DNA from 3 places in the Exiguobacterium sp. s125 genome. Region 1 is predicted to be linked to each of the others. Evidence: predicted binding sites of a transcription regulator. Region 1 holds the regulator's gene; each other region holds the start of a gene.
What was found. Region 1 encodes Rex, which represses fermentation and respiration genes when NADH is low (regulators of the CRP and FNR family bind a similar motif). Its sites were predicted from a motif close to TTGTGAAATATTTCACAA; they were not measured.
Positions count from the first base shown of each region.

Region 1 (3,284 bases):
CTGTTTTGCCGCCACCACTATAACAAAAAACACCACTCGGCAAATGCCAAGTGATGTACATATGGAGACTATCGGGCTCGAACCGACGACCTTTTGGCTGCCAGCCAAACGCTCTCCCAGCTGAGCTAAGCCCCCTCGTATTCTTGTAATCAGTATAAACCATATCGATTCACTTTTTCAATATAAAAAGAGCGCTTCCAAACAAAAACCTCTCCGTCGCCGAAACGACCGAGAGGAGACTGTTACTTATTCAACTCACGCATCAAATCCGCTTGTCGTTCAAGCTCCGCTTGTTGCTCAAGAATCAGTACTTTTTTGTACGTCCGGGCTGAAATCATGATGCTGATTTCATAGAGGACGAACAACGGTACCGAAATCATCAGATGTGACGTCACATCCGGTGGAGAGATTAAAGCCGCGATGACGAAGAGCGCAAAGTACGCATATTTCCGATTTTTCCGCATGAACAATGGCGTCACGAGTCCAAGACGGGTCAAGAACATCGTCACGACCGGCAGTTGGAACAAGATACCGAACGGAATCGTCAGCCGTATTAAGAAACTAAAATAGTTTTCGACCCCGATGACTTGCTCGATGCCGAGCTCTTGCCCAAGTTCCGTCGATACTTTGAGTAGAAACGGAAGTAACCAAAAATAAGAGAACGCGATTCCGGACAAAAATAAGAAAAATGTGACCGGAATATACGTCAAGGTCGCTTTCTGTTCCTGTTCGAATAAACCGGGTCGGATGAACGCCCATAGCTGGTACATCCAAAATGGTGAAGCCAGGACGACCGCGATGATGAACGCTAAATTCAAGTACAACATCAGGGGATCGGCCACATTAAAGGCATTCAATCCGATGCCGAGCTCTTTCAGGTCCGACTGCAGAAAACGCACGAGCGGTCGGACGAGCGGAAAGGCCGCGGCGAACAAGACGACGACGATGATGAGTGACCAGACGATCCGCTTGCGCAACTCGTCTAGATGCGATGTCACACTCTGTTCTTGATCAATCGCCATAATTTAATCACTTCTCTTTCGATTCATCCTTGTTGTCTTTATCATCGTCCATGATGCCGTGTGTCGCACTCTTGAACTCTTTTAACGTCTGACCGGCAGCACGACCGAGCTCCGGTAATTTTTTCGGTCCGAAGATGATCAACGCGACGGCACCGATCAAAGCGATGCTCCCTGGTCCGATGAACGCGATGGTTGATGGAATAAGGTTTTCCATTATGATTTCACTCCTTCAGCTGATTGCGAATAATGCTTCATGAAATAAACTAGTGACTGCAACTCGATCGACAAATCGATGTGATGGACCCGAACGTGGGCCGGTACGTTCAACCGCGCCGGTGTAAAGTTCAGAATTCCGGTCACACCATACTCAACTAACTCATCCGCTACTGACTGTGCGAACTGGGATGGGACCGTCAAGATGGCGACATCAACCTTGTTCGCTTCGATTTGCTCTTTCATGTCAGAGACATGATAGATAGGAACGTCTTGCGTCGTTGTTCCGACCTTGTTTTCGTCCGCATCAAACGCAACGACTATCCGAGTACTATTATTCTTTAAAAAGTTATAATTTGCAAACGCCGTTCCGAGATGTCCGACCCCGACAAGTGCCACATTCGTGACTTCATCCTGGTTCAGTGTCTTTCGGAAAAACGTCAATAGATGTTGTACGTTGTAACCGTATCCTTTTTTCCCTAACGCCCCAAAGTAGGAAAAATCGCGGCGGATCGTCGCTGAATCGACTTTGACCGCTTCACTGAGCTCTGCTGAAGAGACGCGCAGCTTGCCTGAGTTATAAAGACTCTGAATGAAACGATAATATAACGGCAGTCGTTTCGCCGTCGCTTGTGGTATTTTTGTGTCTGGCCCATTCATACTGCAGTTCCCCCTTCGGCCACGTTCTGACGTGGCACCCAAATCAATGCAAAGAATTCTATTCTCTTTGATTGTAAACCACTTCACATAGACTAACAAATAATATATTCCACGGGACTCCTGCGTTTTTTTCATGATAGACTAAAGGGTGGAAGGATGGATGTTTTTATGATTCTCTTACAAGTGAACCAACTATCAAAATCATTCGGTGTTGAGCCGATTTTAGACAATATTAAACTCGAAGTGCAGGAGCGGGACCGGATTGCGCTCGTCGGACGAAATGGTGCCGGAAAATCGACACTTTTAAAAATCATCGCCGGAGAGCTCAGTCATGACTCTGGTGAGATCATGAAGAGTAAGGAAGTGAAAATCGGTTACCTCGCCCAGGACAGTGGTCTTGAGTCGAATGAAACGATTTGGAATGAAATGTTGACCGTGTTCGAACACCTGCAAGAGCAGGAACGTTCGCTCCGTCGGATGGAGATTGAGATGGGGATGGACCATATCTTAAATGATGCTGTTGCTTACGACCGTCTGTTGAAAACATACGATCAGGCACAACATGACTTCTCGGACGCCGGCGGTTACCAGTTCGAAGCCAACATCCGCTCCGTCCTGCACGGGATGCGTTTTTATCCGGACGATTATTCACGCCGGATCCAGACGCTATCCGGTGGACAACGGACGCGACTCGCACTGGCGAAGATGTTGCTCCAGGCACCTGAGCTGTTGATTCTTGACGAGCCGACGAACCACCTCGACATCGATACACTCTCTTGGCTCGAAAGTTATCTGGCTGGTTACCGTGGAGCGGTCTTGATCGTCTCCCATGACCGTTACTTCCTCGACCAGGTCGTCAACGTCGTCTATGAATTGTCACGGAACGTCTGCCGGAAGTTTACCGGCAACTACACGAAGTACTTGGAACAAAAGGCAGCACTGTATGAACAAGAGATGAAGCAGTTCGAACAGCAACAGGAAGACATCGCGAAGATGCAAGACTTCATCCAGCGTAACATCGCACGGGCGACGACGACGAAACGCGCACAAAGCGTCCGCAAACGTCTTGAAAAAGTCGACCGGATTGATCGTCCGGATGGGGATGAACGCAGCACCGTCCTGTCGTTCCCGATTGAAAAACAAAGTGGGAACGATGTGTTACAAGTCACGCAACTCGCGGTCGGCTATGAAGAAGCCGTCTCAAAAGGCATCACGTTCCGCTTACAACGCGGCGAATCCCTCGCCCTCGTTGGTCCGAACGGAATCGGAAAATCGACGTTACTGAAAGTCCTTGTCAACCGGATTAAACCGTTATTCGGTGAACATCGTTTCGGGACCGGCGTTTCTGTCGGCTACTACGATCAGGAGCAGGCCGAGCTCAACGACCGC
Region 1 is NZ_JACSMI010000007.1:9,102-12,385, reverse strand. Features, by position in the region: tRNA gene KNQ05_RS13610 (tRNA-Ala) at 63-135, opposite strand; gene tatC (twin-arginine translocase subunit TatC) at 243-1,022, opposite strand; gene KNQ05_RS13600 (twin-arginine translocase TatA/TatE family subunit) at 1,030-1,236, opposite strand; gene KNQ05_RS13595 (redox-sensing transcriptional repressor Rex) at 1,236-1,895, opposite strand; gene KNQ05_RS13590 (ABC-F family ATP-binding cassette domain-containing protein) at 2,064-3,284, shown strand, end outside.

Region 2 (3,284 bases), on a different contig from region 1:
TATGGAAGTGACCTGTCACCCATAAAGTGTTATGCACGACGATATTCAATTGGTGAGAAGCATTGATGACACCACCGGCTCCAGCCGGGATGAAGAACAACATGCCGACGAACGGTGCAAGAAAGCGGACATCCCGGTACGGCATTTTCTTGATCCACCCAAATAGTCCGGTCGCACCTTGACGACGACCTGCTAGTTCAAATGTCGCAAACATCGAGAATGCTGTCATCAATGAAGGAATGATGACAAGGAACGTCAAGACGACTTGGATGTACTTCCAAAATGCTGAAATACCGGGTTCGAGCAACTGATGGTGAAAACCAACAGGGAACGAGAACAATAAGAACAGTAAAAATGACATTCGTGCTAAAGCATCTGAAAAAATCTTACCCCCAACAATCTTTGGAATGACCGTGTACCATACGATATAGGCTGGCAATAACCAAAAATAGACGAGCGGATGACCAAAATACCAAAATAATGTCCGGGATAATTCGATCCCGACCTTATCCGTCCAACCGAGTGATAACGGCAAGAGTTGAAAGAGAATCGTCGCTGCGACACCTAGCGTGGCGATGACCCACAACAAAGCCGTCATAATGCTCATATAGGCTTGAAGTGGTGGATGGACATCCTTATGTTCTCGTTTGTAATCCGCGTACATCCGGAACATTGCGGCAGAAGAAACCCATGTTCCAACAACGAAAATCACGAGTCCGATATAAAAAACAGGGTGTGCCTTCAGCGGCGCATAAAATGTGTAGAGAACGGATGCTTCACCTGCTAACACCATCCATGTGACAAGGAGGACACCGACAATCATCAACCAGAATCCAACCCAGCCCAAGCGTCTCGGAAACTCTTCAAAACGCCCGAACGACTGTCCTAAAAATGAAAATAAAAGTCCAAATATGAATAATGTCGTAAAGACAATCGCAAGCATTAGTCCGTGAGCCGTCAGCAATTCATAATAACCGACTCCAGCAATTTCTGGAATGACTCCAGTACGGACGAGTGTCTGTAGTAGACCACATAGTCCACCGATCAGTAACGCCACAAGTGAAAAACTGACGTAGGCAAATCCGAGTTTTGCTTCTTTTAATCCAATCTCTCCTGCGGGGATTCCCCGCTCCATCTCAAACTCCATTAATTTTTTCGAAATCGCATTCATTTATTCCACCACCTTAATCTTAGTCGACATCATGTGATGCGCCGATCCACAATATTCATTACAGACAATTAAATATTCACCAGCTTCTTTAAATGTGTACTCGATTGAATTGATATGTCCGGGAACGACCATCATATTGACGTTCGTCTTGACGATTTCAAATCCATGGACGACATCTTTCGACGTCACCAGAAAATCGACGGTCGCGCCTTTTTTGATAATCATGTCTTGCGGTGTGAACTGGAAAGCTTGTGAGACCATGACGGCCTCATATTTATTGTCGTCAATTTTTTTTAGACCCGGTTTATCAAATGGCTTCGTCTGATCGACTTGCGTCGGGTCAATCAATGTTGCATCCGACGGTGGTTGATTATCAGAAGCGAATGCTGATACGCCAATGATGATTAAAAAGACTGCCAACATGATACAACCGAATACTAACCATATTTTTTCTAAACGATGAATATGCACCCTGATTCCCCCTTATCTTGAAGTGAATAATAAAAAGATTGATCCCCACATTCCGATGATGACTCCGGCAACGATAAATACAGCGATAAACGTTCCCTTCAGTTCTGTATCTGATTTCTGACGCATGATCAGTAGCTCCCTTCCGTCGTTGAATCGGTGACTTAACCTACCTTTATTTTAGAAAAAGACACCCTTCGTAATATGTGATAAACGTCACACCAATTGTGACGATTTCGCGCTTTTCTTTTATAAAACACACATAAAGTTCACAACTTGTTACGTACTGAACATATTACGTACTGAACATATTTTGAACCGTTACTGTTTGTGCGACACAAAAAAGGACCGCATTCAAAAAGAATGTGATCCTACAGCGTGTAGACAAACTATTATGAAGAGTGAACATACTATAACGAGAGGCAATCCGTTCGCGCGTCCCTGTCTCGTCTCGTCTTCAAAGCGGCAACCTTCCGCGCCGCTACAGCCAAGCTGCAGGGTCGCAACCGATTGCTTTTCGCGGTTCTAAGCGATTCGAGACGGATTGCGTGCTAAACCGTCTGCATGCCAGGCTTTCCGTCACGGTATTCCTATAAAAAGCGTCACATTTCGTTGACTCCTACGGGAAAAAGTGCGTTTTTAACGCACGTTCAGAGGCAGGCAAGACCCTGCTCGTTGTCCGTGAGGATCAAGGAGCAACGGCTTGCGCCTCGCCCGAGGAAAGCAACGAAAAAAGACGCTTGATCTCCCGATAGCACGTTGTCTACATCCTGAAGGACCACATTCAAAAAGAATATGATCCTAGACTGCTGATAAGTTCTTCTAAAGTTTGACGTGTTGCGGTTCCATCAAAAGGATGATGTTGGAGCAATTTTTAAGTCAGCTCCAGCGTATGGCTCCGTAAGCTAACGCTCAAGTTAAGTTTAAATCCGGCAGACACCGACAGGACACCCTTCACAGTGGCAAAGATCGCGTAAATAGTTGGCATCATGAACGATGATTTTAGTCGTCGTCATCGAAATGACATTGTCTTTTTTCCACTGAGAAAACATCCGGTTGACCGTTTCACGTGGTGCCCCGATCAACTGACCGAGTTCAGTATCCGACGGTCGCTTTGAAATCACGTAATCGTCATCGACTTTTTTTCCGTCCATTGCGATTAGTCGTAAGAGTGTCGAAGCGAGTGCCCCTTGTTTCCCGAACAATAAGAGGTCACGTAACTTCGTTTCCGTTTGTTTTCGCATCAAGGCTTGCCAGCGCATGATATCTAATGCGAATGTTCCATCTTTTTTCATCAAATCTTCGAGTGTCGATTTCGAGATGAAGCCAATGACACTGTCCTCCATCGTTTCGACACTATAGGAGCTTGGAAATGCTTCTCCGACATCGAATTCACCAAATAAGTCACCTTTGAAATATAAGAACATCATTAGCGGGCTACCTTTTTTCGTGAGCTTTGATAGTTTTACACCACCTTGTTTCACATAAAAAAGTTTATCGTTCATTTCCCCTTCCCAACAGACGATTGAGTCTTTTTTAAAAGATACCTCAGTCATGAACTCTTCAAGTAATTCACGTGTCTCACTCGACAACACGAACGTATTGGCTTCTGTCGTCCCACAAGTAAGCATCTCGCATTCTCCTT
Region 2 is NZ_JACSMI010000004.1:155,455-158,738, reverse strand. Features, by position in the region: gene KNQ05_RS11710 (b(o/a)3-type cytochrome-c oxidase subunit 1) at 1-1,171, opposite strand, end outside; gene KNQ05_RS11705 (cytochrome c oxidase subunit II) at 1,172-1,642, opposite strand; gene KNQ05_RS11700 (cytochrome C oxidase subunit II) at 1,655-1,768, opposite strand; gene KNQ05_RS11695 (Crp/Fnr family transcriptional regulator) at 2,563-3,270, opposite strand.
Region 2: KNQ05_RS11700 (cytochrome C oxidase subunit II) is a predicted target of Rex. The motif match lies at 1,844-1,861, and genes of this name have one in related genera.

Region 3 (3,284 bases), on a different contig from region 1:
GTGCATCGAAATAACGGATTTTCGTCATTTCATCATCTGACCATTGCACGTAAACGTTCGATGCGCCTACTTCGTAAGCAACACGTGTAATTTCACGAACAAGTGGTGCATTTTCGATGCCAGCACGAATTTCTAGTTGCTGACCGGATTGCAAATTGATTCCTGTACGTACAGCGAGTGCTGCATACTTTTTGAGTTGTTCTTGAGTCGGCATTATGTAATCCCCTTTCGTCTCTTACTCTTATTTTCACGAAAGAGTTGCAATTTTGCAAGAAATAAGGTGAAACTAGGTGTAGAGAAGGAGTGTTGAACATGGAATTCGTACCAGGAGATTTTAAATCCGCTTACACATATTTCCACCGTCAGGCATTGGCGTTAGTCGGAGATCACAAAGCACAGGAAGATTTATTGATTCGAGGAGAAGTTGGCTTAGCACATTTAACAAAAGATATCGCTTCAGAAGAAGGGTCTGATATCGAACGTGAAGCAGAACTCGTGCTGTATTTCCAACTTAAACAGTTACTTGAGATGTTACGTGCCCTTTATCAAAAACGTTTTTCGATGAAGGAAGAACAAGAACAATTATTATTGACGGCTGTGCTCTATTTTACTTCCCCAGTTGATGCACTACCTGACGAAAATGTTCTCGGTCTGTTCGATGATGCTCAAATCGTCGAATCGATCTATGAAGAACTCGCAGCAGATGTCGATCGCTTCCAACATCTCGAATAAAGAAAAAGGTAAGGGAGGCGGGAAAACCCGTCGCTACCTTACCTTTTCTTTATGCTTTTTTTTTCGTCGCGATGTTGATTGTCGCAGCTTGTTGTTTTGATTGATCCACTTCTAGCTTTTCTTTATTCAACCATGTGTAAACCATTCCCATGAAGAGTGCTCCACCGATGATGTTACCGAAGAGAGCAGGAATTAAGTTATGGATTGCTCCGGCAAATGAAATCGCCTCTGGGTGAGGTACGACAAGCGCGATTGAGAACAATGCCATATTGGCAATGACATGGTCAAAACCTGATGCGAAGAAGACAGCAACTAAAACCATCATCATCATGATTTGTGCCAATTCATTTTTCATGTTTTTCGGAATGAAAATCGCTAAACAAACCATCCAGTTACAGAAGATTGCTCGCGTAAAAATTTCCCATGTCGAGTGATGGATTTTCGATTCAGAGACAGCGAACAACCAGTTGTTTGCGCCTAACTCTTGAATGATTCCAGTTTGCGAAAAGAGTAACGCGAAGGCAAGTCCTCCGAGACCATTACCAATCAAACAAATCGTCCATACTTTAAACGTATCCATTTTTGTAGTGTATCCACGCATCGTCGCCGTAGTAAAATACATCGTATTTCCTGTAAACAGTTCTGCACCGCCGTAGACGATTAAGACAAGCGCAACACCAAAAGTTAATCCACCGACGAGCGTCATCGCAGCCGATTCATTTAGATAAAGTCCGTTGATTGCTTTGAGTGTAAATATGATAGCAAAACCGATGAATACTCCAGCAAGCATGGCACGAACTAAATATTCGAGTGGACGCATTTGTAGCATTTTAGTTGATTTAACCGCTTTATTTCTTAGCCCTTCTAATGCTTCTACTTCATTCATTGTAGAAACCTCGCTTTCTTCTTGTTCAACACTTCACAATGTTTGTTCACTTATTATCATACTTCCATCTTATAAGATGTTCAACCCCTGCCTACCCCTTATTTAAGGTTTTTACGAAAGAATGACATGTAAACGATACCATTGTGTCAAGTTTGTGAAAAAAGCTTTTTCTTGCTAGATACAACTACTTTACGGGTATATTTTGAGTTGTGAACGGAAGTATTCTAGAAAGGATTTTCGTCTTGATTCAACTAATACATAGTCGTCAATAACTACACGATTAAAGCGGTTAGTGGACGTCGAAGCTCGCTCAATATCGCGTGGTGTATACCCTTCAAAATCATTACGCGTGATTTTAATTTGAAGGATTGATACAGGATCCGTATATTGAATTTCAACTGTCATTACATTAGGAATCGCTAAAAAAAGAGCCAGCGTATGGTGCATGACGAGTTGCGAAAATCGACTTTTGATAAAAGAGGGTGTAGACGGATCAATCCATTCATGATTTGTCCCGACCCATTCTTTTCTGGATTTACCCGTCACTTCATAACGTAAGGAGACGGTAGTCCCTTCAATCTTTACTTGTTTAAGTGCGTCTGAAAATGGAAATCGTTCAATAAATCCTGTCATTGCATTTGTATTTGTAACCGATGTTCCGACATATCGGGTGACCAGTGCTCCATCACGCCACTTATTGTCAGGGGATTCCCTCGAGTAATGCAACATAAAAACGGAACCTGCGCTTAATCCAATGAGCGCACAGCATAAAAATAAAAGGATTTTTTTCAATTCACTCAATTCCTTTCGACCCGCGTCACATTTTTTTTACGATATTTTTCAGTTGAGGGGTTGAATTTAATGCTATATAGGCGTACTCTTGCAGGCAGATACTTTACAAAGGAGGAGCATGAGGATTTCTCATCAATCACAATGAAGACTAAACAAACGAGCAAGAAAAAACGAACAGAAAAAATCAGTTTCCTTTTAATCGGTACACTTCTTTACTCCCTTTATATCAGCCTTTTATTATCTCCAAATGACATTGGATCTGGCGGCATCATGGGAATCACACTTATTTTCCAAGAGTTGTTCAATACGCCTATCGGACTGACCCAACTTGTCTTGAATATCCCGCTTTTCTTACTTGGTTTTCGCTTCTTAAGAAAACGATTCATGCTACTTTCAGGAATTATCGTCCTTATTTCTTCATTTTTAATTGATTGGATTCCAACACAAGTGGTTCCTGAGTCATTAAACGATCCTCTCGTCGCCTCCATTTTTGCAGGGTTAGTTTCCGGACTCGCAATGGCATTAATCTTCTTTGGCGGCGCTTCGACAGGTGGACTCGACATCCTCGGAAAGTTCTTTTATGCCCGCTTTCATAACTGGCCGCTCCCGCGTATTTTTTTAATGCAGGATTTAGTGATCTATATCTTAGTTTGGCTAGTCTTCGACTTAAAACATGTTATGTATGCATTAATTATGAGCTTCGTTCGCGCCAAGGCGTTGCAAACGGTCTATAGTTTTTACTCTGCTTCTAAACAATGTATTATCATTTGTGAAAAAGCAGATGAAATCAACGACGTCATCACAAAAGAACTTGGTCGTGGTGTCACGATTCTCGATGCGCGCGGTGGCTATTCCAACCGGACAAAGAAGATGG
Region 3 is NZ_JACSMI010000004.1:109,548-112,831, reverse strand. Features, by position in the region: gene KNQ05_RS11490 (aminopeptidase) at 1-214, opposite strand, end outside; gene KNQ05_RS11485 (DUF1232 domain-containing protein) at 313-732, shown strand; gene KNQ05_RS11480 (formate/nitrite transporter family protein) at 782-1,618, opposite strand; gene KNQ05_RS11475 (hypothetical protein) at 1,808-2,419, opposite strand; gene KNQ05_RS11470 (YitT family protein) at 2,552-3,284, shown strand, end outside.
Region 3: KNQ05_RS11480 (formate/nitrite transporter family protein) is a predicted target of Rex. The motif match lies at 1,640-1,657, and genes of this name have one in related genera.